4 regions of the Streptomyces sp. NPDC030840 genome follow, and region 4 is predicted to be linked to each of the others. Evidence: riboswitches for the same ligand, from Rfam matches in the RefSeq annotation. Region 4 holds a riboswitch; each other region holds the start of a gene.
The links. Region 4 has a riboswitch for cyclic di-AMP ahead of ACZ49J_RS26680 (M23 family metallopeptidase). Riboswitches for the same ligand answer to the same signal wherever they lie in the genome.
Positions count from the first base shown of each region.

Region 1: it holds a riboswitch for cyclic di-AMP, as region 4 does, so the genes downstream of both, ACZ49J_RS23875 (transglycosylase family protein) here and ACZ49J_RS26680 (M23 family metallopeptidase) in region 4, are expected to answer to the same signal.
Region 2: it holds a riboswitch for cyclic di-AMP, as region 4 does, so the genes downstream of both, ACZ49J_RS13155 (C40 family peptidase) here and ACZ49J_RS26680 (M23 family metallopeptidase) in region 4, are expected to answer to the same signal.
Region 3: it holds a riboswitch for cyclic di-AMP, as region 4 does, so the genes downstream of both, ACZ49J_RS07370 (M23 family metallopeptidase) here and ACZ49J_RS26680 (M23 family metallopeptidase) in region 4, are expected to answer to the same signal.

Region 1 covers NZ_JBVIEE010000011.1:102,811-109,882, reverse strand. The annotation lists gene ACZ49J_RS23895 (SurA N-terminal domain-containing protein) at 1-165, shown strand, start outside; gene ACZ49J_RS23890 (nucleoside triphosphate pyrophosphohydrolase) at 224-1,201, shown strand; gene ACZ49J_RS23885 (cytochrome P450 family protein) at 1,232-2,524, shown strand; gene ACZ49J_RS23880 (transglycosylase family protein) at 2,736-3,713, shown strand; cyclic di-AMP (ydaO/yuaA leader) riboswitch at 3,896-4,109, shown strand; gene ACZ49J_RS23875 (transglycosylase family protein) at 4,113-4,820, shown strand; gene eno (phosphopyruvate hydratase) at 5,197-6,477, shown strand; gene ACZ49J_RS23865 (FtsB family cell division protein) at 6,583-7,059, shown strand.
Region 2 covers NZ_JBVIEE010000005.1:37,761-44,832, reverse strand. The annotation lists gene ACZ49J_RS13170 (lasso peptide biosynthesis B2 protein) at 1-82, opposite strand, end outside; gene ACZ49J_RS13165 (ATP-dependent Clp protease proteolytic subunit) at 367-1,002, shown strand; gene ACZ49J_RS13160 (hypothetical protein) at 1,010-1,318, shown strand; cyclic di-AMP (ydaO/yuaA leader) riboswitch at 1,656-1,858, shown strand; gene ACZ49J_RS13155 (C40 family peptidase) at 1,862-2,335, shown strand; gene ACZ49J_RS13150 (DUF6328 family protein) at 2,498-3,040, shown strand; gene ACZ49J_RS13145 (ATP-binding protein) at 3,076-3,534, opposite strand; gene ACZ49J_RS13140 (helix-turn-helix domain-containing protein) at 3,785-4,648, shown strand; gene ACZ49J_RS13135 (DUF397 domain-containing protein) at 4,659-4,889, shown strand; gene ACZ49J_RS13130 (8-amino-7-oxononanoate synthase) at 4,981-6,108, opposite strand; gene bioB (biotin synthase BioB) at 6,281-7,072, shown strand, end outside.
Region 3 covers NZ_JBVIEE010000003.1:20,770-27,841, reverse strand. The annotation lists gene ACZ49J_RS07390 (dihydrofolate reductase family protein) at 1-871, opposite strand, end outside; gene ACZ49J_RS07385 (MarR family winged helix-turn-helix transcriptional regulator) at 941-1,456, shown strand; gene ACZ49J_RS07380 (GTP cyclohydrolase II) at 1,632-2,273, shown strand; gene ACZ49J_RS07375 (PP2C family protein-serine/threonine phosphatase) at 2,415-3,503, shown strand; cyclic di-AMP (ydaO/yuaA leader) riboswitch at 3,765-3,921, shown strand; gene ACZ49J_RS07370 (M23 family metallopeptidase) at 3,934-4,980, shown strand; gene ACZ49J_RS07365 (aldo/keto reductase) at 5,166-6,116, shown strand; gene ACZ49J_RS07360 (PrsW family intramembrane metalloprotease) at 6,162-7,072, opposite strand, start outside.
Region 4 covers NZ_JBVIEE010000013.1:104,526-111,597, reverse strand. The annotation lists gene ACZ49J_RS26690 (M16 family metallopeptidase) at 1-1,375, shown strand, start outside; gene ACZ49J_RS26685 (M16 family metallopeptidase) at 1,372-2,760, shown strand; cyclic di-AMP (ydaO/yuaA leader) riboswitch at 3,041-3,207, shown strand; gene ACZ49J_RS26680 (M23 family metallopeptidase) at 3,220-3,987, shown strand; gene ACZ49J_RS26675 (GntR family transcriptional regulator) at 4,272-4,967, shown strand; gene ACZ49J_RS26670 (HPr family phosphocarrier protein) at 5,114-5,395, opposite strand; gene ACZ49J_RS26665 (bifunctional acetate--CoA ligase family protein/GNAT family N-acetyltransferase) at 5,640-7,072, shown strand, end outside.

The DNA.
Region 1 (7,072 bases), on a different contig from region 4:
GGCAAGGCCACCTTCTGGAAGGCCCTCTCCGACGCCTCGAAGAAACTCGACGTCGACCTCAACCCGCGCTACGGCGCCTGGGACGTGCAGAAGAGCAGCCGCGTGGACGCGAAGACGCCCTGGGTACGGGAGATCACGGCGGCGGCACAGCCGCAGTCGGCGTGAACCACGCTGCCTGTGGACAACTTCTGGTGGCGGCGGTGGCGTGGGTTACGTTCGATCCGTGAACGCAACCAGCCCAGACGGCGCCACCGGCCGCATCGTCCTGCTCACCACCAGCCACCGCGTAGCACCGGGCCTGCTCTCCTGGCCGGCCTGGCAGGCTCTGCACGGCGCGGACCGCGTCCTGTGCGCCGACGGTGAGCACCCGCAGCTGCCCTACCTCCGTGAGGCGGGCATAGCGGTCGAGGTGGCGGCCCCGACCGCCCAGGAGCTGGTCGACGCCTGCGCGGGCGGCCGCACGCTGGTCGTGGTGGCCGTGGGCGAGGGCGAGCCGCACCTCACCGACGGCCTGGCCCGCCTCGCCGGTTCGGGCCGCGTGGCGATGCCCGAGCTGGAGCTGCTCCCCGCCTCGTACGACCTGCCGGGCGCCCGCCTCCTCGACCTCGTCCAGGTCATGGACCGCATCCGCGCCGAGTGCCCCTGGTCGTCCCAGCAGACCCACAAGGGCCTGGCGAAGTACGGCATCGAGGAGGCGTACGAGCTGGTGGAGGCGATCGAGGAGGGCGATCGCGACGAACTCCGCGAGGAACTGGGCGACGTCCTCCTCCAGGTCGTCTTCCACGCCCGTATCGCCGAGGAGGACCCCGAGGCACCCTTCTCCATCGACGACGTCGCCGGTGGCATCGTCGCCAAGCTCATCCACCGCCACCCCCATGTCTTCGGCGACGAGACGGCCACCACCCCGGAGGAGGTCAAGGCGCACTGGCTGCGCACGAAGGCCTTGGAGAAGCGGCGCGAGTCGGTGACGGACGGCATACCCCTGGGCCAGCCGGGCCTGGCCCTCGCGGCCAAGCTCGCGTCGCGCGTACGGACGGCGGGCCTGGACGTTCCGCTGCCGGCGGGTGAGGGCATCGGGTACGCACTGCTGGCGACAGCCGTCGAGGCCGAGGCGGCAGGCGTCGACCCGGAGGCGGCACTGCGGGTGGCCGCGCGGGCCTACCGGGACGCGGTGCGGGCCGCCGAGGGACTGGAGGCCTAGGAGCCCCCTTGCTGCGGCTACCGTCGAGGAGTGACCAACCAGCCCCACCACCCCGCGATCGACACCGCTCCCGAACTGTTCACCTGGGAGTTCGCCACCGATCCCTACCCCGCCTACGCCTGGCTCCGTGAGCACGCCCCCGTGCACAGGACCCGGCTGCCCAGCGGCGTGGAGGCCTGGCTGGTCACCCGGTACGCCGACGCGAAACAGGCGCTGGCGGACGCGAGGCTGTCCAAGAACCCGGCCCACCACGACGAACCGGCCCACGCCAAGGGCAAGACCGGAATCCCCGGTGAGCGCAAGGCCGAGCTGATGACGCATCTGCTCAACATCGACCCGCCGGACCACACCCGGCTGCGGCGGCTCGTCAGCAAGGCCTTCACTCCCCGGCGCGTCGCCGAGTTCGCGCCGCGCGTCCAGCAGCTCACCGACCACCTCATCGACCAGTTCTCCGGCCGGGGCCAGGCCGACCTCATCCACGAGTTCGCCTTCCCGCTGCCCATCTACGCCATCTGCGACCTGCTCGGCGTCCCCCGGGAGGACCAGGACGACTTCCGGGACTGGGCGGGGATGATGATCCGACACGGGGGAGGGCCCCGGGGCGGGGTCGCGCGGTCCGTGAAGAAGATGCGGGGCTACCTCGCCGACCTCATCCACCGCAAGCGCGAGGCGCTCCCCGACACCCCCGCACCCGGAGAGGACCTCATCTCGGGACTCATCCGGGCCTCCGACCACGGCGAGCACCTCACCGAGAACGAGGCCGCCGCGATGGCGTTCATCCTTCTGTTCGCGGGGTTCGAGACGACGGTCAACCTCATCGGTAACGGGACGTACGCGCTCCTCACCCACCCCGAGCAGCTCATACGGCTCCAGAAGTCCCTCGCCGCCCAGGACAGGGAACTCCTGGAGACCGGTGTCGAGGAACTCCTGCGGTACGACGGCCCCGTGGAGCTCGCCACCTGGCGCTTCGCCACCCGGCCGCTGACCATCGGCGGGCAGGACATCGCCCCCGGCGATCCCGTCCTCGTGGTGCTCGCCGCGGCCGACCGGGACCCCGAGCGGTTCGCCGACCCCGACGTCCTCGACCTCGGCCGCCGCGACAACCAGCACCTCGGTTACGGCCACGGCATCCACTACTGCCTCGGCGCGCCCCTCGCCCGCCTGGAGGGGCAGACCGCGCTCGCGACTCTCCTCACCCGCCTCCCCGACCTCCGACTCGCGGTGGATCCGGCTGATTTGCGCTGGCGCGGCGGGCTCATTATGAGGGGATTGCGCACGCTTCCCGTGGAGTTCGCACCGGTTCGGCCGACAGGTCGGGCATGACACCCGGCGCTCCCCGGTGGAACCGTCAAGCATTCCCGCTCATACGCCGAACGACCCTCTGAGCTGACACTTTCTCAACTCTGTGATCTTCACGTGATCTGCGCTGCATTAACTTGTGACAAGAGTTCGACTGCGGATACGTTCACGCATCAGCGTCACGGCTCGCCACAGCCGTCGCGTTGGTCCCTGCTGTCGCGTGAAAGGCAACCGCATGCTCTCCGGGAACGGTCGTCACCGTCGGCCCCGTCAGGCTCCGGCCCTCCTCGTCGCCGCCGGAGTGACCGGCTCGGCCATCGCCATCCCGCTCCTGGGCGCGACCGGTGCGAGCGCGGCCACCGGGACGACCTGGGACAAGGTCGCGGACTGCGAGAGCGGCGGCTCCTGGAGCGCCAACACCGGCAACGGGTACTACGGCGGGCTGCAGTTGTCCCAGATCGACTGGGAGAAGTACGGAGGCCTCGACTACGCGCCCAGCGCCGACCAGGCCAGCCGTTCCCAGCAGATAGCCGTCGCCGAGAAGATCCTCGACGACCAGGGCGTCGGTGCCTGGCCCACCTGCGGGCTCCTCTCCGGGCTGGGCGATGACTCCGGATCCGCCGACGTGGACACCGGCCTGGCGGGCGATTTGCTCGGCTCGCCCGATTCGTCTGATTCATCCGGTTCTTCTTCCTCCGGCACCTCCGACCGCGGGCTGAGCGACTCCAGTGAGAGCACCTCCCGGGACGCCGACGGTCAGCGCACGGATGCGGCAAGAAGCGGAGAATCGGCTGATTCCGGCCGGACTGACGACTCTTCGGCGAACGCCGACGCCGGCGCCGCCTCCGGTTCCGCCTCCGCCTCCGGTTCTGATTCCGGCTCCGAGGACGCGGCCCCGGGGACCGGCCGCCATCGTGGCGAGACCGCCGACGAGGACGCCTCTGGCGGCCGTACGGACGCGGCCACCGGCTCCACCGGGCGGCACGCCTCGCGGAGCGGTGACTCGGCCCGGGAGGTCGAGCTGCCGGAGGACCCGTACGCCCCGTATCTCGTCCACACCGGGGACAGTCTGTGGGCCATCGCCGACTCCCTTGGCCTGCCGGGAGGATGGGGCGAGCTGTACGCCGAGAACAAGGACACGGTCGGCACTGACCCTGACCTTGTCCGCCCCGGTCAGAGGCTGAACGTCAGTGACGAATCGGACGAAAAGTAGCGAGAGTTAGCGCTACCTTTCGGGGTGAATGCCCGTTTTGATCTCGGTGGGAGATGAGTCACAGAAGCCCTGATCGTCTTTGTAAATCCCCGGATCGCGTGTTTACGGTCGTGATCGCTCGCCACAGCGGGCCCCTGCGGTCGGTACGCCGAATCCTGCCAACCGCCGTACGGGAACAGTCGTCGCGTCAAGCGCCGTAGGCAGGAGCGGGGGACCCAAGGTAGGCGCCGGGCCCGGGAGTCGGGAGACGACCGGGAACGGCTTGGGGTGAAGCCGTGCGGAAGCGGCGGAGGCGGAAGCCATCCGCGGCACAGGCCGAAAGGCCGACCGCGCGGCCGGGCAACTCAACCGGCCCGAACCCGACAGCTCACCTCGCAGGCGTCGGTGAGGGGATACTTCATGCTGTCTTCCTGCAAGGGCAAGCACCGTCGTTCGTCCACGACGTCCAAGGCCGGCCGCATCGTCGCGATGGCCGGCGTCACCGGTGCCGCCATCGCCGCCCCGCTGCTTGCGTCCGGCACCGCCTCCGCCGCCACCGCCTCCGAGTGGGACGCGGTCGCCCAGTGCGAGTCCGGCGGCAACTGGTCGATCAACACGGGCAACGGCTACTACGGCGGCCTGCAGTTCTCCGCCTCGACCTGGGCCGCGTACGGCGGCACGCAGTACGCCTCCACCGCCGACCAGGCGAGCAAGGCCCAGCAGATCGAGATCGGCGAGAAGGTCCTCGCGGCTCAGGGCAAGGGCGCTTGGCCGAACTGCGGCACGGGTCTGTCCGGCGCCGCGTACGACGGTGGGGCGGCCACCTCGGACTCGGGCTCCTCGGGTTCGCAGGCGAGCTCCGGCTCCGCCGAGCAGGGCACCCAGAGCTCCGGCGGCCAGGAGCAGCGCGCCTCGCGTTCCTCGGAGCGGGCCACCGTCGAGACCCCGACCGGCAAGAAGGTCAAGAAGGGCGACGGCGAGTACAAGGTCGTCAAGGGTGACACCCTCAGCAGCATCGCCGAGAAGAAGAACGTCAAGGGTGGCTGGCAGAAGCTCTTCGAGCTGAACAAGGACATCATCGACGACGCCGACTTCATCTTCCCCGGTCAGCAGCTGCACCTGAGCTGAGAACAAGCCGGTTCCCAGCTGAACCACAGCGCCCTCACATCCGTGTCCTCCAGAGTGGAGGTCTCGTGAGGGCCGCCCCCCGTCCCCCACGGGCTCCCCGCCCCGGTGCGTGTTCCCCCGTACGCACCGGGGCGGGGTTTTTCGCGCGCCGCCCCCCTGTCCTGGCGCTGCCGAGTGCTGCCGTGGTGCGTCCTGGCGTTGCCCGGCGGTGTCCCGGCGCCTTTTGGCGGCCTCTTTTTGTTCAGTTCAGGAACAATTTACTCTCGGTTTGGTCCACAGGTCGGGCAGGAGACTGGCCGATCCCCCGGAGACGGTTAGGCTCGTCCCGCAGGGCCACGGCCCGCGTACCCGCGTCACATCCCAGAAGGAGATGCTCGTGCCGTCCATCGACGTCGTCGTAGCCCGGGAAATCCTGGACTCCCGAGGCAACCCCACGGTCGAGGTCGAGGTCGGCCTCGACGACGGCAGCACCGGTCGTGCCGCCGTCCCGTCCGGCGCCTCCACGGGCGCCTTCGAGGCCATCGAGCTCCGCGACGGCGACTCGAACCGCTACCTCGGCAAGGGTGTCGAGAAGGCCGTCCTCGCCGTGATCGAGCAGATCGGCCCGGAGCTCGTCGGCTACGACGCCACCGAGCAGCGCCTGATCGACCAGGCGATGTTCGATCTGGACGCCACCGACAACAAGGGCTCCCTCGGCGCCAACGCCATCCTCGGCGTCTCGCTCGCCGTCGCCCACGCCGCGTCCGAGGCGTCCGACCTCCCCCTCTTCCGCTACCTGGGCGGCCCGAACGCGCACCTGCTGCCGGTGCCGATGATGAACATCCTGAACGGCGGCTCGCACGCCGACTCCAACGTGGACATCCAGGAGTTCATGATCGCCCCGATCGGCGCGGAGACCTTCTCCGAGGCCCTGCGCTGGGGCGCCGAGGTCTACCACACCCTGAAGAAGGTCCTGAAGAGCAAGGGCCTGGCCACCGGTCTCGGCGACGAGGGCGGTTTCGCCCCGAACCTCGGCTCCAACCGCGAGGCCCTCGACCTCATCCTCGAGGCCGTCAAGGAGGCCGGCTACACCCCGGGCGAGCAGATCGCCCTCGCGCTCGACGTCGCCGCGTCCGAGTTCTACAAGGACGGCGTCTACGTCTTCGAGGGCAAGGAGCGCTCGGCGGCCGAGATGACGGAGTACTACGCCGAGCTCGTCGAGGCCTACCCGCTGGTCTCCATCGAGGACCCGCTGTTCGAGGACGACTGGGACGGCTGGAAGACGATCACCGACAAGCTCGGTGACAAGGTCCAGCTCGTCGGCGACGACCTGTTCGTCACCAACCCCGAGCGCCTCGCCCGCGGCATCGAGGAGGGCGCCGCCAACGCCCTGCTGGTGAAGGTGAACCAGATCGGCTCGCTCACCGAGACCCTGGACGCCGTCGAGCTCGCCCAGCGCAACGGCTTCAAGTGCATGATGTCCCACCGCTCCGGCGAGACCGAGGACGTCACCATCGCCGACCTCGCCGTCGCCACCAACTGCGGCCAGATCAAGACCGGCGCCCCGGCCCGCTCCGAGCGCGTCGCCAAGTACAACCAGCTGCTGCGCATCGAGGAGATCCTCGACGACGCGGCGGTGTACGCGGGCCGCAGCGCGTTCCCTCGCTTCAAGGGCTGATCCGATCCGCAACGGGTCCATGCTGAGCCCGTCGTACGTACGTCCCCGTACCGGTCCCGTACCGTGTGCGGGGACGTACGCGCGTGTGGAACGAGAGGCGGGGACATGGCTGTGAAGGACCGGGACCGTTTCTCCACCGCGACCAGGCTCCGGCTGCTCGGTGAGCAGACGGCGGCCCGCGTCTACCGCTCCCAGACCAAACGCCAGGCCCGCCGCTCCCGGCTGACCGGGCGGGCGGCCCTGCTCGCGCTCGTGCTCTGCTCGCTGATCGTGGCGCTGGCGTACCCGATAAGGCAGTACGTCTCCCAGCGCGCCGAGATCGCCGAGCTGGAGCAGCGGCGTGAGGAGGCCCGTGAGCGGGTCGAGCAGCTGCGCGACCTCAAGGCCCGGTGGCAGGACGACGCGTACGCGGAGCAGCAGATCCGGGAGCGGCTGCACTATGTGATGCCCGGCGAGACCGGCTACACCGTGATCGACCCGAAGACGGCGAAGCAGTCGCGTACGACGCGGGGGGCGGCGGACCGTCCCTGGTACGCCAACGTCTGGGACGGGGTCGACAAGGCCGACGCCGCGGGCCGGTGAGACTTCCCCGAGC
Region 2 (7,072 bases), on a different contig from region 4:
CGACGACGGCGTCCCGTGCCGCCCGCGCCTGCGCGGCGCCGCCGGAGCGGCCCGGCCCCGACCAGGCACAGGACGTACGGATCCGGCGCGGCGGGCGGCCGGGCGAGAGCGACGGCGCACCGCGCGGCGAGGCGGCGCCGCCGGGTCGGCGGTCCGGCGCCCTCCAGGGCGAACGGGGTGCTCATACGGTGGCCGGCCTGGCGTCGCGCAGGGCGACCCACCGCCACCACGACGCCGACCGCACCACCTCCGGCCACGCCAGGTTTGAGTTTCGCCCCGACAGCGGAGATGACAACGTACGTCCTGTACATTTTTTACAGAGACCGCTGTGCTGGACCACGGCTCTGCCGCGAGGAGGGGTACACCATGACCCGACCGTCCGCCCGCTACGTCCTGCCGGAGTTCACCGAACGCACGACTGAGGGCCACAGGACGATGGACCCGTACTCGAAGCTGCTGGAGGGGCGCATCGTGTTCCTCGGGACGGCGATCGACGACACCTCGGCGAACGACGTGATGGCGCAGTTCATGCACCTCGAGTACGCGTCGCCGGACCGGGACATCGCGCTCTACATCAACTCTCCGGGTGGCTCGTTCAGCGCGATGACGGCCGTCTACGACATGATCCAGTTCGTCACCTGCGACGTGGAGACCGTCTGTCTCGGGCAGGCGGCGTCGGTCGCCGCGGTGCTGCTGGCCGCCGGCACCCCGGGCAAGCGGTCGGCACTGCCGGGGGCCCGTGTGCTGCTCCAGCAACCCGCGCTGCACGAGCCGGTCGAGGGGCAGGCGTCCGACCTGGCCATTCAGGCCGCCGAGTTGATGCGCAACCGCCGGACGCTGGAGGAGATGCTCGCCCGGCACACCGGCCGGAGCGCCGAGCGGGTGCGCGACGACATGGAGCGGGACAAGATCCTGGACGCCCGGGCAGCCGTGGAGTACGGCCTGGTGGACCGGATCGTGCCCAGCCGGAAGCCGTCGAGCACCCTGCCCGGCGCGAGGTGAACCGCCGATGCTCCCACCCGACCTGCCGCCACTGCCCGCGCTGACCCGCGCCGAGGCCGAGCTGATCGACCGCTACCTCGACGTGGTCGACCTGCTCGGCCGGATCAACCCGGCCCGCCCCGGCGACACCTACCGCGGGCTGCGCGCCGCCCAGGCCCTGGTCCCCAAGGCGACGGCCCTGCGCGACGCACTCGAACTGATGCACACCCGAGGTGAGAACGAGATGCACGCGACGACCCTCGCGCGGGCCCTGCGGGTCCTCGACGGGGAACGCCGGGCGGCACGCGTCGCCCTGCCTCCCGGCCCCGGCAGCTGACGTGACGGCACGAGCCCGGGCCGCACGACGAACTGACGAGACGTCCGGCCCGGTTCTCGAACGGACCAGAGGACGTACCTGCGAACGGGGCAGATTTCGATCCCTCCTCAGGCCCAGGAAAGTTGCGCAACACGCGTACCACAACAGCGGAATCAACCGTTTCTCCGCTGGTCCGGCGCTCGTCGGCCTCCTTGACTCCCGGGTGCGCGGATGCCTGTCCACCCGAACGGGCGAGTGGTGAGTAACCCCACAAACTGCCGATTCCGTTCGCGGTTTCCAACATTCGTGCGTCAAGATCCGTACCTGACGACAAGCCCCCGCCACCGCGGCGGGGCGATCCGGGCGGACGCCGAGTCCTGCCGCCGCCCGGGTGACCGGTCGACAGGAGTGGATCGGCAGGAGTGGAGGACCCAAGCACGACGGGCCGCCGGAGCGTCAGTTCCGAGCAGTCCTTGGGGTGAAGCCGCGGCAACGCGGCCGGGCAACTTCGCCAGCCCGAATCCGACAGGTCATCCTTCACAGGCGGCTGACGAAGGGTTGCGCATGACTGCGCTCAATCGTGTCCCGTCGCTCATGGCCCGGGCCGGTACGGCCTCGGCTCTCACCATCGCCGCGGTGGGCGGCACCATCGTGGCCCCCGGCATCGCGTCGGACGCCGAGGCGGCCACACCGGCGGCCAAGGCGCTGCAGGTCGCGGCTTCGAAGAAGGGCTCCCCCTACAAGTGGGGCGCCGCGGGCCCCAAGAGGTTCGACTGCTCCGGGCTGACGCTGTACTCGTTCAAGAAGGCGGGCAAGAAGCTCCCCCGTACGGCGCAGGCGCAGTACAACAAGACGAAGCACATCTCCGCCAAGAGCCGCAAGGCCGGAGACCTCGTCTTCTTCCACTCGGGCTCGAACGTCTACCACGTCGGTATCTACGCCGGTAAGGGCAAGATCTGGCACTCGCCGAAGAGCGGGGAGGTCGTGAAGAAGGAGAAGATCTGGACGAAGAGCGTCTGGTACGGCCGGGTCCGCTGATCCGGCCGAGGGGCGACGGCGGTGAGGGCAGCCGTCGCCCCTCGGGGCCCGCCCGCGACGCGCCGGACCGAGACGTGCCCGCCCGCGACGCGCAGGGCTGTGATGTGCCTGGCCGGCGGCTCGCGGTGCGTGACACGGCCCGGGATGGTTACTCGTTCATCCATGTCCGACCACCAGAGTGCGCACTGGGGACGCAACGAGACACCCCTGGAGAGAGCCGACCGCAACTTCGTCGAGCTCCTGCAGGAGCTGCGCGTCACCCAGACCGGTGTCCAGATCCTCTTCGCCTTCCTGCTGACCCTGGCGTTCACCCCGCGCTTCCCGTCGCTCGACACGGTGCAGCGCGTCACCTACGTCACCACACTGCTGCTGGCGGTCCTCGCGGCCGCGCTCTTCACGGCCCCGGCCGCGCTGCACCGCTCGCTCTTCCAGCAGAACGCCAAGCCGCTCATCGTCCAGGTCTCCTCCCGGCTGGCCAGCGTCGGCCTGATGGTGCTCACGCTGGCGTTCACGGGGTCGGTGCTGCTCGTCGTGGACGTGACCCTGAACCGGGGTGCCGGTGCCGCCGCGGGAGCCGGCGCCTTCGGCGTCTGTGTCGCGCTGTGGTGGGTGCTGCCCCGCTTCGTCCGGCGGTCAGGCCTCGGCCGGGGTCCCGACGTCACCCCCACCCGCTCTCCGGAAGCGGCGCCGCCCGGACGCCGGTGAGCGGCCGAGAAGGGCGAGGCGGCCGCTGCGCGACCTCAGGGTTCCTTCTGCCCGGCGGCGGTGACCGGCTGGGCGGGGATCGTCCACGGCAGTTCGATGGCCACTGTCTTGCCGCCCTCCCGGGTGGGTCTGACGCTGAGTCTGCCGCCGCACTCGGCGGTCAGCCAGCGGATGATGACCAGGCCTCGGCCGTTGTCCTGCTGGACGGCCGCGGGCAGGCGCTTCGGAAAGCGCGGGTGGCTGTCGGTGACGCCGATCCGCAGCTGCTCGTCACGGTCGAGCGCGATGTCCACGGTGAACGTGGGTGACAGCCCGAACGTGTGCTGGACGGCGTTGGTGGCGAGTTCGGACACGATCAGCCGGACGGTGTCCGCGACTTCGGTGTCGCTCGGCAGGCCCCATTCGGCCAGCACGGTGGCGACGTATGTGCGAGCCGCGGAGACCGAGGCTGGATCGCTCGGCAGAGTGACGGATGCTTCCTGGTGGTCTGCCATGGCGACGTCGTCCCTTTCCCACGGGACCGGAGTCCGACACGGAGCGGATGGATTCGAGTACGGTCCCGGACTGGTGCTTCGCGCCAGATTGCCATCACCAGGGCCGTCGCGGTGCCGATCCACCGAGATATGCATATATCTGTCGCTCGAAGCGGTGAACTCTCCGACGACCGACCGTATTTGGGCGGGCCTTTCGGTGCATCCTCTACCGTCGCCCCCGGCACCGCGGCCGGGCGGAAGGAGACGACCCATGCAGTACGGTCCGGCGGTGCGCCGGCGCAAGCTGGGAGCCGAATTGCGTGATCTGCGCACCCGCGTCGGCCTCACCAGCGTCGAGGCCGCGCGCCTCGTCGGCTGGCACCAGTCGAAGGTGAGCCGCATCGAGACCGGCTCCAGTGGAGTGAAACCGGCCGACGTACGCCGGCTGCTCGACGCGTACGACGTACGGGATCCGGAGCTACGGGAGCTGCTGCTGGTCCTGGCGGGCAGCGAGGACGGCGGTGGCGTACGGCAGAACTGGTGGCACGCCTACCGCGGGGTACTGCCTCCCGCCTACCGGGACTTCATCAGCCTGGAATCCCAGGCCAGCGGCATGCGCACGCTGGAGACCTCGGTGGTGCCGGGGCTGCTCCAGACCCCGGAGTACGCCCGGGCGGTGACCCGTGCCGCGGTGGAGGGCCTGCCCGAGGACAAGCTGGACACGCTGGTGGAGGTGCGCATCGCGCGGCAGGAGGTGCTGCACGGGGACCCTCCGCTGGAGCTGAACGCGCTGCTGGACGAGGCCGTGCTGCGCCGGGAGGTCGGCGGACCAGAGGTGATGGCGCGGCAGTTGCGACGGCTGAGGGAGGCGGCCGCTCTCCCCCAGGTGCGACTCCAGGTGCTGCCGTTCACCGCTGGGGCGCATGTGGGCATCACCGGTCCTTTCGTCATCTTCTCATTTTCGAGCACAACTGATCTGGACGTGGTTGTTCTCGACAACCTGACGAGTAGCCTCTACCTCGAGCGGAAAGAAGAACTCCAGGCGTATGTCGAGGCCTTCAACGCCCTTCAGATCCACGCCCTTTCGCCCGAGGAATCGTTGGATTACATCGCCGGGATAGCCGCCGGCGCGTAAGGAGGCACCCATGTCCGCACTGCCACCGCCTCGGAACATCCCCTCAAGCACCGCGTTGCACGACGTGCGGTGGCTGCGCAGCAGCCGCAGTACCGGAATGAACAACTGCGTCGAGACGGCCCGTCCGGGCCCCGGCCCCTGGGCCGGACAGGTCGCCGTGCGCGACTCGAAGAACACGGCCGGGCCCGCCCTGCTGTTCGCCCCCGAGGCCTGGGAGGAGTTCATCGCGGCACTCCGGTGACCGCGCCGGCCACCACGTCCACGACAACGGTCACGTTCAGGTCCGCGTGATCACTCCCGCCGATCGCGACGCACGGCCGTGGCACGCCGACTCACGGTCGCGTCTCGCCGATCACCCGTACGGCTCGGTCGAGTTGCCCGTCGGTGAGATCCCCGCGGGCGGTCAGCCGCAGCCTTGAGATGCCGTCGGGCACGGACGGTGGGCGGAAGCAGCCGACGGCGAGACCGGCCGTGCGGCAGTCCGCCGCCCACCGCACCGCCTGTTCGGGGGACGGCGCGCGCACGGAGACCACGGCGGCGTCGGGCCGCACCGCTTCAAGGCCCGACGCCGTCAGCCGTGTGTGGAGCTCGGTCGCCACCGTGCGCGCCCGCGCGGCGCGCTCCGGCTCCCGGCGCAGCAGCCGCAGCGCCGCGAGGGCCGCTCCGGTGGCGGCCGGGGCCAGACCGGTGTCGAAGATGAAGGTGCGGGCCGCGTTGACCAGATGGTCGATCACCCGCGCCGGGCCGAGGACGGCACCGCCCTGACTGCCCAGCGACTTGGACAGCGTGACCGTCACGACGACGTCCTCCGCGCCCGCGAGCCCCGCCGCGTACGGAGCACCCCGGCCTCCGTCGCCCAGGACGCCGAGCCCGTGCGCGTCGTCCACCAGCAGCCCGGCTCCGAACTCCCGGCAGACGACGGCGAGTTCGTCCAGCGGGGCGGCGTCGCCGTCCACCGAGAACACCGTGTCGGACACGACCAGCGCACGCCCGCCCCCAGTACCGAGCGCCTTGCGGACGGTCTCCGGGTCGGCGTGCCCCACCACCTGCGTGGTGCCCCGGGCCAGCCGGCACCCGTCGATGAGGGAGGCGTGGTTGCCCGCGTCCGAGACGATCAGCGAGCCGTGCGGGGCCAGCGCGGTGACGGCGGCGAGGTTGGCCGCGTACCCGGAGGAGAAGACCAGGGCCGCCTCGAAGCCGCAGAAGCCGGCCAGCTCGCGCTCCAGCTCGCCGTGCAGCTCGGTCGTGCCGGTGACGAGCCGGGAGCCGGTCGAGCCGCCACCCCACCGCCGCGCGGCCTCGGCGGCGCCCTCGACGACCTCGGGGTGCCGGGCCAGGCCCAGGTAGTCGTTGCTCGCGAGGTCGAGGAGCGGTGAGTCGGCGGGCCGCGGGCGCAACGTCCGTACCAGTCCGGCACGGTGGCGCGCGTCCGCCTGTTCGTCGATCCAGCCGAACGCCATGGTTCCTCCGAGCGGGCGTGCCTCTGTGCGGGCGTGTGTCTTTGTAGGCAGTGCACAGACCCTAGCGGGGCGGCGAGCGACGCAGGATGTGGCAATACCCACACGTCGAACCGTCTCTGTTGTGCAAACTCTCCTTGGCCCGGAGCGCACCCGTAGGACAGGATCGGCTCTCATGGACCTGCTGACGACGCTGGTGGACAAGGGGCTTCGGCGCGAGATGCCGACCCGCGAGGAAGCGCTGGCCGTACTGGCCACCTCCGACGACGACCTGCTCGACGTGGTGGCCGCGGCCGGCAAGGTGCGCCGCCACTGGTTCGGCCGCCGGGTGAAGCTCAACTACCTGGTCAACCTCAAATCGGGCCTGTGTCCGGAGGACTGCTCCTACTGCTCGCAGCGCCTCGGCTCCACCGCCGGCATCCTCAAGTACACCTGGCTCAAGCCGGACGAGGCCTCGAAGGCGGCGGCCGCCGGTTTGGCGGGTGGCGCCAAGCGGGTCTGCCTGGTCGCCAGTGGCCGGGGCCCGACGGATCGGGACGTCGACCGGGTCTCCGCCACCATCAAGGCGATCAAGGACGAGAACGAGGGCGTCGAGGTGTGCGCCTGCCTCGGCCTGCTCTCCGACGGCCAGGCCGAGCGGCTGCGCGAGGCGGGCGCGGACGCCTACAACCACAACCTCAACACGTCCGAGGCGACGTACGGCGACATCACCACCACGCACACCTACGCCGACCGTGTCGACACCGTGAACAAGGCGCACGCGGCCGGTCTGTCCGCCTGCTCCGGCCTCATCGCGGGCATGGGCGAGAGCGACGAGGACCTGGTGGACGTGGTGTTCTCGCTCCGCCGGCTGGACCCGGACTCGGTGCCGGTCAACTTCCTGATCCCGGTGGAGGGCACGCCGCTGGCCAAGGAGTGGAACCTCACCCCGCAGCGCTGTCTGCGCATCCTGGCGATGGTGCGGTTC
Region 3 (7,072 bases), on a different contig from region 4:
GGGCCGCCTCCTCGGCGTGGGCCACCGGGTCGCCGCCCTCGCGGGAGTGGGCGCGGGCCAGTTCCGTACCGTCGGCGGCGACGATCACCGCGCCCACGCTGAAGGCCGTCCGTGAGGGAGGGCACTGGGCCGCCAGGTCGCAGGCCAGCTCCAGCCAGTGGCGGTCCGCCGCCGAGGGCCGGCCGCCGGTGCCGGGGACCGTGGGGGCGTACCGGACGAGGACGACGTCGCCGACGGGCCGGGTCTCCAGCAGGCGCAGACGGCTGGTCGGGCCGCCGGGGTAGGCGCCCGTGCCGAACATCCGCGGGGCGTCCGACTGGCCCACGAACAGGGGTGCGACGGCGAGTTGGAGCTCGTCCGCGAGGCCCTCCTGGAGCAGCTGGGTGTGGACCTGGCCGCCGCCCTCCACCATGAGGCGCCGGACGCCGCGTACGGTCCCGAGGTGGTCGAGCACGGTCCGCCACCTCAGCTCGGGGCCGACGGACACGACGTCCACGCCGGCGGGCAGGCCGACGCGGCCGAGGCGTTCGGCGCCCTTGTCCGTGGTGTACGTCACCTTCTCGCCGCCGGTGTGCCAGAAGCGGGCCGTGGGGTCGAGGTCACCGGACGCGGTGACGGTGACCTTCAGCGGGTACTCCGGAAGCCCCGCGGCGACACGGGCCGCGCGCCGCTCGGGCGAGTTCACCAGCAACCGGGGGTTGTCGGTGCGCAGGGTGCCGGCGCCGACCAGGATCGCGTCGCTGGCCGCCCGTACCTCGTCGACCCGGTCGAAGTCGGCCGGGCCGGACAGCAGCAGCCGTTCGGGGCCGGTGTCGTCCAGGTAGCCGTCGAGGGAGACGGCGGCGGACAACAGGACGTAGGGCTGGGGCATGGGGGTCGCTCCCGTGGTCGTGACTGGCGGGACCTGGTTCAACTTTTAAACAATAACTACACTGTCCGTATGACGACCCGCTGGCTCACCCCCGAGGAACAGCGTGCCTGGCGCGCGTACATCGCCGCCTCGCTGCTCCTTGAGGACGCGCTCGACCGGCAGCTCCAGCAGGAGGCCGGCATGCCGCACCTGTACTACTCCGTGCTGGCCGCTCTCTCCGAGGCGCCGGAGCGCCGTCTGCGGATGACCGACCTCGCCGAGTCCCTGAAGATCACGCGCAGCCGGCTGACGTACGCCGTGGCGCGGCTGGAGAAGGACGGGACGGTGCGGCGGGAGGACTGCGCGTTCGACAAGCGGGGCAGTGTGGCGGTACTCACGGACGAGGGGATGGCTCTGCTGGAGCGTACGGCACCGGGGCACGTCGAGATGGTCCGCAGGGCGGTCTTCGACCACCTCGGACCCGAGCAGGTCGAGCAGCTGGAGCGCATCTGTACGGGCATCACGCAGGCGCTGCAGGGCGGCGGTGCCGAGGCGGTGACCCCCGACGACCTCCCGTGGCGCCGCCGGTCCTGTTCCTCGGGGTAGCCCGCCGGGTCCCTTGAGGGCCCACCTCTCCCGCCCTCCCCGGGGATGTGACATCCCTGGCCGGACTTGATTGAACTTTGAAGCAGGGTTAGAGTCCCTCTGAGCGACGTGCTTCAAAACTGAAGCACACCGGCCGACCCCGCACTGACACCCGCACCTGGACCGGAGGCCCCGCATGACCGACCAGCCCACCGCCACCACCCGCTCCCGCGTCCGGGTCCCGCTGCGCTTCCACGACGGCTACGGCGTCGACGCCGACCTGGTCACCTTCCACGGCCTGACCGACGGTCAGGAGCACGTGGCCGTCGTCCTCGGCGAGCCCGCGCCCGGCACCACGCCGCTGGTCCGTCTGCACTCCGAGTGCCTGACCGGCGACGTCTTCGGCTCGGCCCGCTGCGACTGCGGCCCGCAGCTGCGCGAGGCGGTGGAGCAGATCGCCGACCGCGGTGGCGTCCTCCTCTACCTCCGCCAGGAGGGGCGGGGCATCGGCCTCTACAACAAGCTCGACGCGTACGCCCTGCAGGACCAGGGCCTCGACACCTACGCCGCCAACGCCGCCCTCGGCCTCCCCGAGGACGCCCGCGACTACACCGCCGCCGCGCAGATGCTCGGGGCCCTCGGCATCGACAGCCTGGACCTGCTCTCCAACAACCCCGACAAGGCGCAGCAACTGCGCGACCTCGGGGTCAAGGTCCGCACCCGCGTCCCCACGGGCGTCTTCACCACCGCCCACAACGTCCGTTACCTGCGGGCGAAGGTCCTCCAGACCCAGCACACGCTGCCGCTGGCGGACCTGGCGGAACTCTCCGTGGGCTGACCGCCCGGCTCCGCGGCCCGGGGCTCACCGCCCGACCCGCCCGGTGCCCGCCCGCTCGCCTGCCTCCCGGCCCTCGGGAAGTATGGACGGGTGGGGCAGCGAGGAGACCGCGGGCAGGGACACGGTGGGCCGGCGGGGCCGATGCCGCCCCGCGGGGAGGCCACCCGGATCTCGTACGCGCGGGCCTTCGTCCGCGCGCTGCCAGCGCTGCTCGTCGTCGCCGGGGTGCTCTTCGACTACTTCACGCCCCGGGCCTACACCGCGGTGCCCTTCTTCACCGCCGCTCCGCTCGTCGCCGCGCCCCTCGCCTCGCTGGGCGGCACGGTCGCCACGGGGGTCGCCGCGTTCCTGGCGGTGCTCCTGGTCCACGTCCGGTTGTACGGCCTGGACGTCGACGCCGTCACCGAGATCGCCACCGTGGCCACGGTCGCCGTCCTGGCCGTCGTCATCAACCGGCTCGTCCGGCGCACGGGCGCCCGGCTCGCCTCAGCGCGCGAGATCGCCGAGGCGGCGCAGCGGGCCGTACTGCCGGAGCCCGCGGAGCGGATCGGGGGCTTCGACATCGCCGCCCAGTACGAGGCGGCCCGGGCCGACGCCTTCATCGGGGGCGACCTGTACGCCGTGCAGGACTCGCCGCACGGCATACGGCTCGTGGTCGGGGACGTGCGCGGCAAGGGCCTGGAGGCGGTGGGTGCCGTGGCCGTCGTCATCGGGGCCTTCCGGGAGGCCGCCGAGCAGGAGACGACCCTGGAGGCGGTGGCACAGCGGCTGGAGCGGGCGCTCGCCCGGGAGACGGCACGGCGGCAGGGGATCGAGTCGGAGGAACGGTTCGCCACAGCCGTCCTCGCGGAGCTCCCGCACGGTGACGGCGTCGTACGGATCGTCAACCGCGGCCACCCCCCGCCGCTGCTCCTGCACGCGGACGGCTCCCTGCGGGTGCTCGACGCCGGGCAGCCCGCGCTGCCGCTCGGCATGGGCGAGCTGGACAGCCGGCCGGACCGCGCCGAGGAGGCCGCCTTCCCCGGCGGGGCCGTGCTGCTGCTCTACACGGACGGGCTGTCCGAGGCCCGCGACGAGCGCGGTGCCTTCTACGACCCGGCCGAGCGGCTGTCCGGGCGGACCTTCTCCGGCCCGCGCGCCATGCTGGGCGTGCTCGCGGACGAGGTGCGGCGGCACACCGGCGGAGGCACCACGGACGACATGGCGCTCCTCGCGGTCCGGCGTCCGTGAGCGGTGATCGTTCACGACTTCCTCATAACCGTCGTCACCGAGTGTGTCCGAACAACGTCTCTCCGCATAACAACTGACGCACCGTCAGAACAATTGTGACTCCTGAGACAGGGGTAACTCGCCCGATTTACGACCCCCTTGACCCGAAAGTCCAGCGCACAAGCCTGAGTGATTACCCGGAACCGCTTGGAATACGGCCCGTGCGTCTATTAACGTTCGATAACGCAGCGCGGTCGTCCCAGCCGTCACAAGAGGCGGCTCCGTGCGCACGCGCCGAATCCCGCAAGGGAACCGGGGAACCACCACCCTGGGGTGAATCGCGCGGAAGCCGCCGTGGAAGCACGGCTGGTTTACGCGCGTAGGAGACCTTCCTGCTCCGAACCCGTCAGCTAACCCGGTAGGCGAGAAGGAAGGAAAGGAGTACGCCCACGTGGCGTCCAACCGGTCTGCGACCGAAACCCCGACCGTGCCGGGCCAACACGGCGACAGCGACACCTTCGGGTACGGCGGCTACAACAGCCAGGAAGAGGGCCCCTGGCAGGAGTGGAATCCCACTGCGGAATCCATTCGCCCCGTTCGCGGCCGGCACCGGGTCGCCAAGAAGAGCGGCCTCGCTCGCGGCGGTCTCGCCCGCAGCTCCACCGTCCTGGGCGTCGGCGTCATAGCCGCCGTCGGCGCGGGCGGCATGGCCACCGCGCAGACCGGCAAGCCGCCGGTGTCCATCTCGATGCCCGACATGCCGAACGTCGGCTCGGTCTTCGACTCCGAGGACGAGCCCGAGGGCTCCGCCACCCCCCTCAGCAACGCGGGCCTGACCGCCGCCGACACCGAGGAGGGCGCCGACGACGCCGGAGAGGCGCTGCGCGCCCGCATCATGCAGCAGGCCGAGTCGCAGCGGGAGGCGTTCGACAGGGCCGCCGCCGAGGCCGCCGAGGAGGCCGAGGCGAAGAAGGCCGCCGCAGTCGCCGCCAAGGAGCGCGAGGAGGCCGAGGCCAAGGCCGCCGCCGAGAAGAAGGCGGCGGAGGAGGAGGCCAGGAAGAAGGCCGAGGCCGAGCGCCTCGCCGAGCTCGCCAAGCAGTTCACGCTGCCGACGTCCTCGTACACCATCACCTCCACCTTCGGTCAGTCCGGCGCGTACTGGTCCTCCGGCCAGCACACCGGCCTCGACTTCGCCGCCCCCACGGGCACGCTGATCAAGGCGGTGGGCAGCGGCACGATCACCGAAGCCGGGTGGGACGGGTCCTACGGCTACAAGACGGTGCTCACGCTCAACGACGGCACCGAGGTCTGGTTCGCCCACCAGTCCTCCATCAGCGTCAGCGTCGGCCAGAAGGTCGCGACCGGCGACGTCATCGGCCGTGTCGGCGCCACCGGCAACGTCACGGGTGCCCACCTCCACATGGAGGTACACCCCGGCGGCAGCAGCTCCGGCATCGACCCGATGGCGTGGCTGCAGAGCAAGGGGCTGAACCCCTGAGGTTCCTCCCGGGGCCCTTCCGCGGTCCCCGGGGTCCCCTGAGGCCCCCGGGGTCTCCTGAGGCCCCCTGAGAGCTCTCCTCCTGAGATCTTCCGGGAGCAGGTGAGGTGATCTTCTCCCGGATTTACGAACCCTTGGCCGGACGCGTGGAATTGGCGCGTCCGGCAAGGGCGTTGATGGAGAGCATGACTTCTCTTCGCAAGCTCGGCTCCTCCGGCCTCGAGGTCTTCCCGCTGTCCCTCGGCGGCAACGTCTTCGGCTGGACCGCCGACGAGGCCCAGTCCTTCGCCGTGCTCGACGCCTACACGGCCGCGGGCGGCAACTTCATCGACACCGCCGACTCCTACTCGGCCTGGGCCGAGGGCAACCAGGGCGGCGAGTCCGAGACCATCATCGGCAAGTGGGTCAAGGCACGCGGCAACCGCTCCGACGTCGTGATCGCCACCAAGGTCAGCCAGCACCCCGACTACCAGGGCCTCACGGCCGCCAACATCAAGGCCGCCGCCGACGCCTCCCTGCGCCGCCTGGACACCGACTACATCGACCTCTACTACACCCACTTCGACAAGCCCGAGGTCCCGGTCGAGGAGATCATCACCGCGCTGGACGAACTGGTGAAGGCGGGCAAGGTCCGCGCGATCGCCGCCTCCAACATCTCCCCCGAGCGCCTCCAGGCATCCCTCGACTTCTCCGACCGCGAGGGCTTCGCCCGGTACGTGGCGCTCCAGCCGCACTACAACCTGGTCTCCCGCTCCAGCTACGAGGGCGCCCTGCAGAACGTCGCCTCCCGCGAGGGCCTGGCCGCCGTCCCGTACTTCTCGCTCGCCATGGGCTTCCTCACCGGCAAGTACCGTCCCGGCACGACCGTGGACAGCCCCCGCGCCCAGGGCGCCGGGGCCTACCTGGAGAAGGAGCAGGGCGTACGGGTCCTCGCGGCGCTGGACGAGATCGCCGGGGCCCACGGCGCCGAACCCGCCACGGTGGCCCTCGCCTGGCTCGCGGCCCAGCCGACCGTCGCCGCGCCGATCGCCTCCGCGCGGACGCCGGAGCAGCTGCCGGCCCTGGTGGCGGTGGGCGAGCTGACCCTCACGGAGGAGGAGCTGACGAAGCTGACGGAGGCGTCGCAGGGGAGCTGACGCCGGCCGGCGGTGCCGTCCTTCCCAGGTCCTGACTACGCCGGACTACGTCTGGTAGGGGTTGTAGGAGGGATGCGGCTTGTAGGAGGGATACGGCGCCGCCGGACCCGGACCGTACCCGTACGCCGGGGCGTATCCGTACCCGTAGGCCTGGCCCTGGCCGTGCCCGCCCCCGCTCCCGTGTCCGTACCCGTACACAGGCATCGGCGCCGTCGCCTGTGCCGCGTAAGCCAGCGAGGGGCGGGCGATCTCCCGGCGGTGCCACAGCTCGAAGAGCAACTCCCGCTCCCGTACGACGAAGTCGGCGCCCGCCCGGCCCCGGCGCCCCCGGTGCCGCAGGAAGGCGAGCGAGGTCGCGTACGCCTCGTACTCGGCGACCGCACGCGCCGCCTCCCGCCCGAACCGGTGCCCGGCGTACTCGCGCGCCAACCGCCGCGCCTTCATGTTCCCGAGGACGTACGGCTCGGGCGGTGTCAGCCAGCCGGCGGCCGCGTACGCGGGCAACTCGTCCCGCACGGTCCGCAGTTCCCGCTGGCGCGTCCAGATGGCCAGCCAGGTCAGCAGCCCGAACGCGGGCACCATGAACACCGCGTAGACCGCGAAGAAGCCGAACTCCCCGAACGTCGACGAGCCGTTCCACAGGGCGTGCATGCCCATCGCGAGGACCAGCCCGGCAAGGGGGAGGAGCACGCGGCGCACGTGATGCCGGTCCGCGGTGAGCGCCGCGATCCCGAAGCCGATGCCCGTGAGCACGGTGAACAGCGGATGCGCGAAGGGCGACATGATCACGCGGACGAAGAACGTCGCGGCCGTGACGGACGCGAGTCCGCTGTCGCCGCTGAGCTGGTCTGTCCCGAAGGCCGTGCCGAGATAGAGGATGTTCTCGGTGAACGCGAACCCGGTCGCGGTGACCCCGGCGATCACCACCCCGTCCACGAGCCCGGTGAAGTCCCGTC
Region 4 (7,072 bases):
GGGTCACACGGCCACAGCCGAGGCAGGCTCCGGGGGCCTGACAGCGACCGAGCACCGCCTGGCCAACGGCCTGCGCGTGGTGCTTTCCGAGGACCACCTGACCCCGGTCGCGGCGGTGTGCCTCTGGTACGACGTCGGCTCCCGCCACGAGGTCAAGGGCCGCACCGGCCTCGCCCACCTCTTCGAGCACCTGATGTTCCAGGGCTCGGCCCAGGTCAAGGGCAACGGCCACTTCGAGAAGGTCCAGGGCGCGGGCGGCTCGCTGAACGGGACGACGAGCTTCGAGCGCACCAACTACTTCGAGACCATGCCCGCCCACGAGCTGGAGCTCGCCCTCTGGCTCGAGGCGGACCGCATGGGCTCGCTGCTGGTGGCCCTGGACGACGAGTCCATGGAGAACCAGCGGGACGTCGTCAAGAACGAGCGCCGCCAGCGCTACGACAACGTGCCCTACGGCACCGCCTTCGAGAAGCTGACCGCCCTCGCCTACCCGGACGGCCACCCCTACCACCACACCCCGATCGGGTCGATGGCCGACCTGGACGCGGCGACGCTGGAGGACGCGCGCGCGTTCTTCCGCACCTACTACGCGCCCAACAACGCGGTGCTCTCCGTGGTCGGTGACATCGACCCGGAGCAGACGCTCGCCTGGGTCGAGAAGTACTTCGGGTCCATCCCCGGGCATGACGGGAAGCCCGCCCCGCGTGACGGCTCCCTGCCGGACATCATCGGCGAGCAGCTGCGCGAGGTCGTGGAGGAGGAGGTCCCCGCGCGCGCGTTGATGGCCGCCTACCGGCTCCCGGAGGACGGCACGCGCGCGTGCGACGCGGCCGACCTCGCGCTCACCGTCCTCGGCGGCGGCGAGTCGTCCCGCCTCTACAACCGCCTCGTGCGACGCGACCGTACGGCGGTCGCCGCGGGCTTCGGCCTGCTGCGGCTGGCCGGGGCGCCCTCCCTCGGCTGGCTCGACGTGAAGACCTCCGGCGACGTCGAGGTCCCGGTCATCGAGGCCGCCGTCGACGAGGAACTCGCCCGGTTCGCCGCCGAGGGTCCCACGGCCGAGGAAATGGAGCGCGCCCAGGCCCAGTTGGAGCGCGAGTGGCTGGACCGGCTCGGCACGGTCGCGGGCCGCGCCGACGAACTGTGCCGGTACGCCGTCCTGTTCGGTGACCCGCAGCTCGCCCTGACCGCCGTCCAGCGCGTGCTCGACGTGACCGCGGAGGAGGTCCAGGCGGTCGCCCAGGCCCGGCTGCGGCCCGACAACCGCGCGGTGCTCGTGTACGAGCCGATCACCGTTGAGAGCGGGGACGCCGAGACCGCCGCAGAGACCGCCGAAGCCGCGGTGACCGACGAGAACGAGGAGTCGGCCAAGTGACCGAGCTCGCGACCATGGACTTCCACCCGCAGCCCCGGTCCGGCGAGGCCAGGCCCTGGGCGTTCCCGGCCCCCGAGCGCGGCACGCTCGACAACGGACTGACCGTGCTGCGCTGCCACCGCCCCGGCCAGCAGGTCGTCGCCGTCGAGGTGCTCCTCGACGCGCCCCTGGAGGCCGAGCCCGCGGGCCTCGACGGTGTCGCCACGATCATGGCCCGTGCCTTCTCCGAGGGCACCGACAAGCACTCCGCCGAGGAGTTCGCCGCCGAGCTGGAGCGCTGCGGCGCCACCCTCGACTCGCACGCCGACCACCCCGGCGTACGGCTCAGCCTCGAAGTCCCCGCCTCGCGGCTCCCCAAGGCGCTCGGCCTGCTCGCCGACGCCCTGAGGGCCCCGGCGTTCGACGACAGCGAGGTCGAGCGGCTGGTCCGCAACCGGCTCGACGAGATCCCGCACGAGACCGCCAACCCGGCCCGCCGTGCCGCGAAGGAGCTCTCCAAGGAGCTGTTCCCGGCGGCCTCGCGCATGTCACGCCCGCGCCAGGGCACCGAGGAGACGGTCGAGGGCATCGACTCGGCGGCCGTGCGCGCCTTCTACGAGAAGCACGTCCGCCCCGCCACGGCCACCGCGGTCGTCGTCGGCGACCTCACCGGCGTCGACCTGGACGCGCTGCTCGGTGACACCCTGGGCGCCTGGACCGGCTCGTCCGCCGAGCCGCGCCCCGTGCCCGCGGTGACCGCGGACGACACCGGCCGCGTCGTCATCGTGGACCGTCCCGGCGCGGTCCAGACGCAGTTGCTCATCGGCCGCGTCGGCGCCGACCGGCACGACCGCGTGTGGCCGGCCCAGGTGCTCGGCACGTACTGCCTGGGCGGCACCCTCACCTCCCGCCTGGACCGCGTCCTGCGCGAGGAGAAGGGCTACACCTACGGTGTGCGGGCGTTCGGCCAGGTGCTGCGCTCCGCACCGGACGGCTCGGGCGCCGCGATGCTCGCCATCAGCGGCTCCGTCGACACGCCGAACACGGGACCGGCTCTGGGCGACCTGTGGACCGTGCTGCGCACGCTCGCCGCCGAGGGCCTCACCGACGACGAGCGCGACGTCGCCGTGCAGAACCTCGTCGGGGTCGCGCCCCTCAAGTACGAGACGGCCGCCGCCGTCGCGAGCACCCTCGCCGACCAGGTCGAGCAGCACCTGCCGGACGACTACCAGGCGACGCTGTACCGGCAGCTCGCCGCGACTGGCACCGTGGAAGCCACCGCGGCCGTGGTGAACGCCTTCCCGGTGGACCGTCTGGTGACCGTCCTCGTCGGTGACGCGGCGCAGATCGAGGAGCCCGTCAGGGCCCTCGGAATCGGCGAAGTCTCCGTCGTACGCGCCGAGTAGAGCGCCCGCACGGACCGGCCACGAGCCGGCTCGCGGACCGGCCGCGGACCGACCAGGAGCCGGCTCGCGGACCGGCCACTGGCCGAGTGGAGCCCGCCCGCATCCGGGGGCCCGGTGACTCAGGAGTCACGTGGGTCCCCGGATGTCCGTATTGCGGGGGAGGTTGCGTGTCTGCCCTGTGGCATGCGCTACAAATCCCGTGATCCGTTTGTTATTTCAAAGACGGCCCACTTAGCGTCGGTCCGGCTGTTCGTCAGCAGTACGCCGCACCCGCGGCACCGGACAGCCATCGCCGAGTCCCCGTACGGCGCGAGCCAGGGGAGCCGGGGACCCAACCGCAGTCCCTGGGGTGAATCGGACGCCCTGCACCTGGTGAAGGGGGCCCGTAGGAGACCTTCCTTGCTCCGAACCCGTCAGCTAACCCGGTAGGCGAGAGGGAAGGAAAGGACCAGCCACTTCATGGCGTACACCTGCGCCACCGGGAAGCACCGTCGTCCCAGCCGGATGAAGCGCGTGACCACCAAGGCCGTCGGCGCCGCCGCGCTCACCACCACCGGCGTCATCGGCGCCCTGTCAGCCCCCGCGTTCGCCGCGGACACCAACTCCGTCGAACAGACCGGCTTCACCCAGGCCGTCGCGATCGGCGACACCGTGGCCGAGCAGATCGACGCCCAGGCCGCCGCCCAGCAGCAGGCCGCGGAGGAGGCCGCCGCGCAGAAGAGGGCCGAGGCGCTCGCGAAGCAGCGCGCGGAGGAAGCGGCGAAGAAGGAGCGCGAGGCCAAGGAGCGCGCCGCCCGCGAGGCCGAGCGCAAGCGCCTCAACACCTACGTCGCCCCGGTCAGCGGCTCGTACATCTCGACCGGCTACAAGTCCGGCGGTGCGGTCTGGTCCTCCGGCAGCCACACCGGCATCGACTTCCACGCCTCCTCCGGTACCGCCGTCCACGCGGTCGGCTCCGGCACCGTCGTCGAGGCGGGCTGGGGCGGTGCCTACGGGAACAACATCGTCATCAAGATGAACGACGGAACGTACACGCAGTACGGCCACCTGTCGTCCATCGGCGTCTCCGTCGGCCAGACGGTCACCCCCGGCCAGCAGATCGGCCTCTCAGGGGCCACCGGCAACGTCACGGGCCCGCACCTGCACTTCGAGGCCCGCACGACGCCCGAGTACGGCTCGGACATCGACCCCGTCGCGTATCTGCGCTCGCACGGCGTGAACGTCTGACCCACGGCGACGGCACGCAAGCCCCAGGAGGCCCCGGCTCGCCGAGCCGGGGCTTTCGTCGTTCTGACATACCTCAGGCGTGCATACCGCCGGCGTGCATACCTCTGCCGTACGCGCCTCTGCCGTACGCGCCTCTGTCGTTGTGACGAACGTCCTGTCCGTGTTGTCCAAAAAATATCCCTGGATTCCGGCCCGGCATCGGAAATTCCGGCGGACTGCAATAGAGTCGCTTGAACACACGTCAATCAACGGCGTTTCACGGGGATTAAGGCGGAGGTCGGGTCATGCGTATTCCGGCACACTCGGTATGCACGGCGATCCGTGATGACATCGTCGCGGGTGTCTACGAGCGCGGCGGCCGGCTCACCGAGGAACTCCTTGCCCGCCGGTACGGCGTCAGCCGCGTCCCCGTCCGTGAGGCGCTGCGCACCCTGGAGGCCGAGGGCTTCGTGGTCACCCGCCGGCACGCGGGCGCGTGCGTCGCGGAGCCCACCGAACAGGAGGCCGCCGACCTGCTGGAGATGCGCATGCTGCTGGAGCCGCTGGGCGCCGCGCGCGCCGCCCAGCGCCGTACCGAGGCCCATCTGAAGGTGCTGCGCGGCCTGGTCAGGCTGGGCCAGGAGCGGGCCAGGCGGGGCAGCACCGACGACCTGCGCTCGCTCGGTGGCTGGTTCCACGAGACGCTCGCCCAGGCCTCCGGCAGCCCCGCGCTGACCTCGACGCTGGCCCAGCTGCGCCACAAGATCGCCTGGATGTACGCGGTGGAGGCGCCCGCCAACCCCGTCGAGTCCTGGGCCGAACACGGCGGCATCGTGGACGCCGTCGCGCGCGGCGACAGCGAGCGGGCCCGGGCGATCACGGCCCTGCACACCGAACGCGCGACCGCCGCGCACCGCCTGCGATTTCCCGGCCAGGCCGACCGCGCGGAGCGTGTGAGGACTTCGCAACATCCCGTAAACATCACGAGCCTGCGGCATTAACACGAGGGCCGTATACAAAGAAGGTCGAATTCGCGGGGGATTATTTCTGCTGCCCGTGAAGAGGAAATGCGAAGGGCCCGTCCGGTAATTCGGACGAGCCCTTCGAAGTGTGCGCGGGCGACCTTCCGGTCCTTTTACCGCGTCACTCAGACGATCTCGGGAAGTTCCTCGAGTCCTTCGGCGACCAGCTTCGCCAGCCGGTCGAGCGCGGCGTCCGCGCCCTCGGCGTCGGAGGCGAGCACGATCTCCTCGCCGCCCTGGGCGCCCAGGCCCAGCACCGCCAGCATGGAGGCCGCGTTGACGGGGTTGCCGTCGGCCTTGGCGATCGTCACGGGGATGCCGGAGGCCGTGGCGGCCCGGACGAAGATGGAGGCGGGGCGGGCGTGGAGGCCCTCGGCCCAGCCGACGTTGACGCGGCGCTCAGCCATGTGTTGCTGCCCTTCAGGTGTGTCTCGGTATGTTGTGAGTCTCCACTGGTCTAGACCGGTTGTCTAGACCAATGTCCCGCAAACTTGAAGCGGGTCCGGAATCGGGCCCACGGCCTGACCTCGATCCGGTTCTCGCGTACCCCAGAGTGCCCCGCGCCGTTGCCGTGCGCGAGAGTTCCCGCGCCGCTTTCGTCCGCGAGACCGCCCCGCGCCGTTGTCGTACGCGAGCCGTACTCTGGGGCCCATGCAGACCTCGTCGGACCGGCACGAGTACCCCGCCCACTGGGAGGCCGACGTGGTGCTGCGCGACGGCGGCACCGCACGCATCAGGCCCATCACCGTTGATGACGCCGAGCGCCTGGTCAGCTTCTACGAGCAGGTCTCCGACGAGTCGAAGTACTACCGCTTCTTCGCGCCGTACCCTCGCCTGTCCGCCAAGGACGTCCACCGCTTCACGCACCACGACTTTGTGGACCGGGTGGGACTCGCGGCCACGGTCGGCGGCGAGTTCATCGCCACCGTACGCTACGACCGGATCGATGCCGACGGCATGCCCGCCTCCTCCCCGGCCGACGAGGCCGAGGTCGCGTTCCTCGTGCAGGACGCCCACCAGGGGCGCGGCGTCGCGTCCGCCCTCCTCGAACACATCGCGGCGGTCGCCCGGGAGCGGGACATCCGCCGCTTCGCCGCCGAGGTGCTCCCCGCCAACACCAAGATGATCAAGGTGTTCACCGACGCCGGGTACCAGCAGCAGCGCAGCTTCGAGGACGGCGTGGTCCGCCTGGAGTTCGACCTGGAGCCCACCGACCGCTCCCTCGCCGTCCAGCGCGCGCGGGAGCAGCGCGCCGAGGCCCGGTCCGTGCGACGGCTGCTCACGCCCGGCTCGGTCGCCGTCATCGGAGCGGGGCGCACCCCCGGCGGCGTGGGCCGCAGCGTGCTCGCCAACCTCCGGGACGCGGGCTTCACCGGCAGCCTGTACGCCGTGAACAGGGCCCTTCAGGAGAAGGAGCTCGACGGCGTCCCGGCCTACCGCTCCATCAGCGAGATCGCCGAGCCCGTCGACCTCGCGGTCGTCGCCGTACCGGCCGAGCACGTCCCCGAGGTCGTCGCCGAGTGCGGCGGGCACGGCGTGCAGGGCCTCGTGGTCGTCTCCGCCGGATACGCCGAGAGCGGCCCCGCGGGGCGCGAGCGCCAGCGCGAACTGGTGCGCCAGGCCCGGACGTACGGCATGCGCATCATCGGGCCCAACGCCTTCGGGATCATCAACACCGCACCGGACATCCGGCTCAACGCCTCCCTCGCCCCCGAGATGCCGCGCCCCGGGAGGATCGGCCTGTTCGCCCAGTCCGGCGCCATCGGGATCGCCCTGCTGTCCCGGCTGCACCGGCGCGGGGGAGGGGTCACCGGCGTCACGGGCGTGTCCACCTTCGTGTCCTCGGGCAACCGCGCGGACGTCTCCGGCAACGACGTGCTCCAGTACTGGTACGACGACCCGGACACCGACGTCGCCCTCATGTACCTCGAATCCATCGGCAACCCGCGCAAGTTCACCCGCCTCGCGCGCCGCACGGCCGCGGTCAAGCCGCTGGTCGTGGTCCAGGGCGCGCGCCACGGCGGAGCGGCCCCCCAGGGGCACGCCGTACGGGCCACGCGGCTGCCCCACGCCACCGTGTCCGA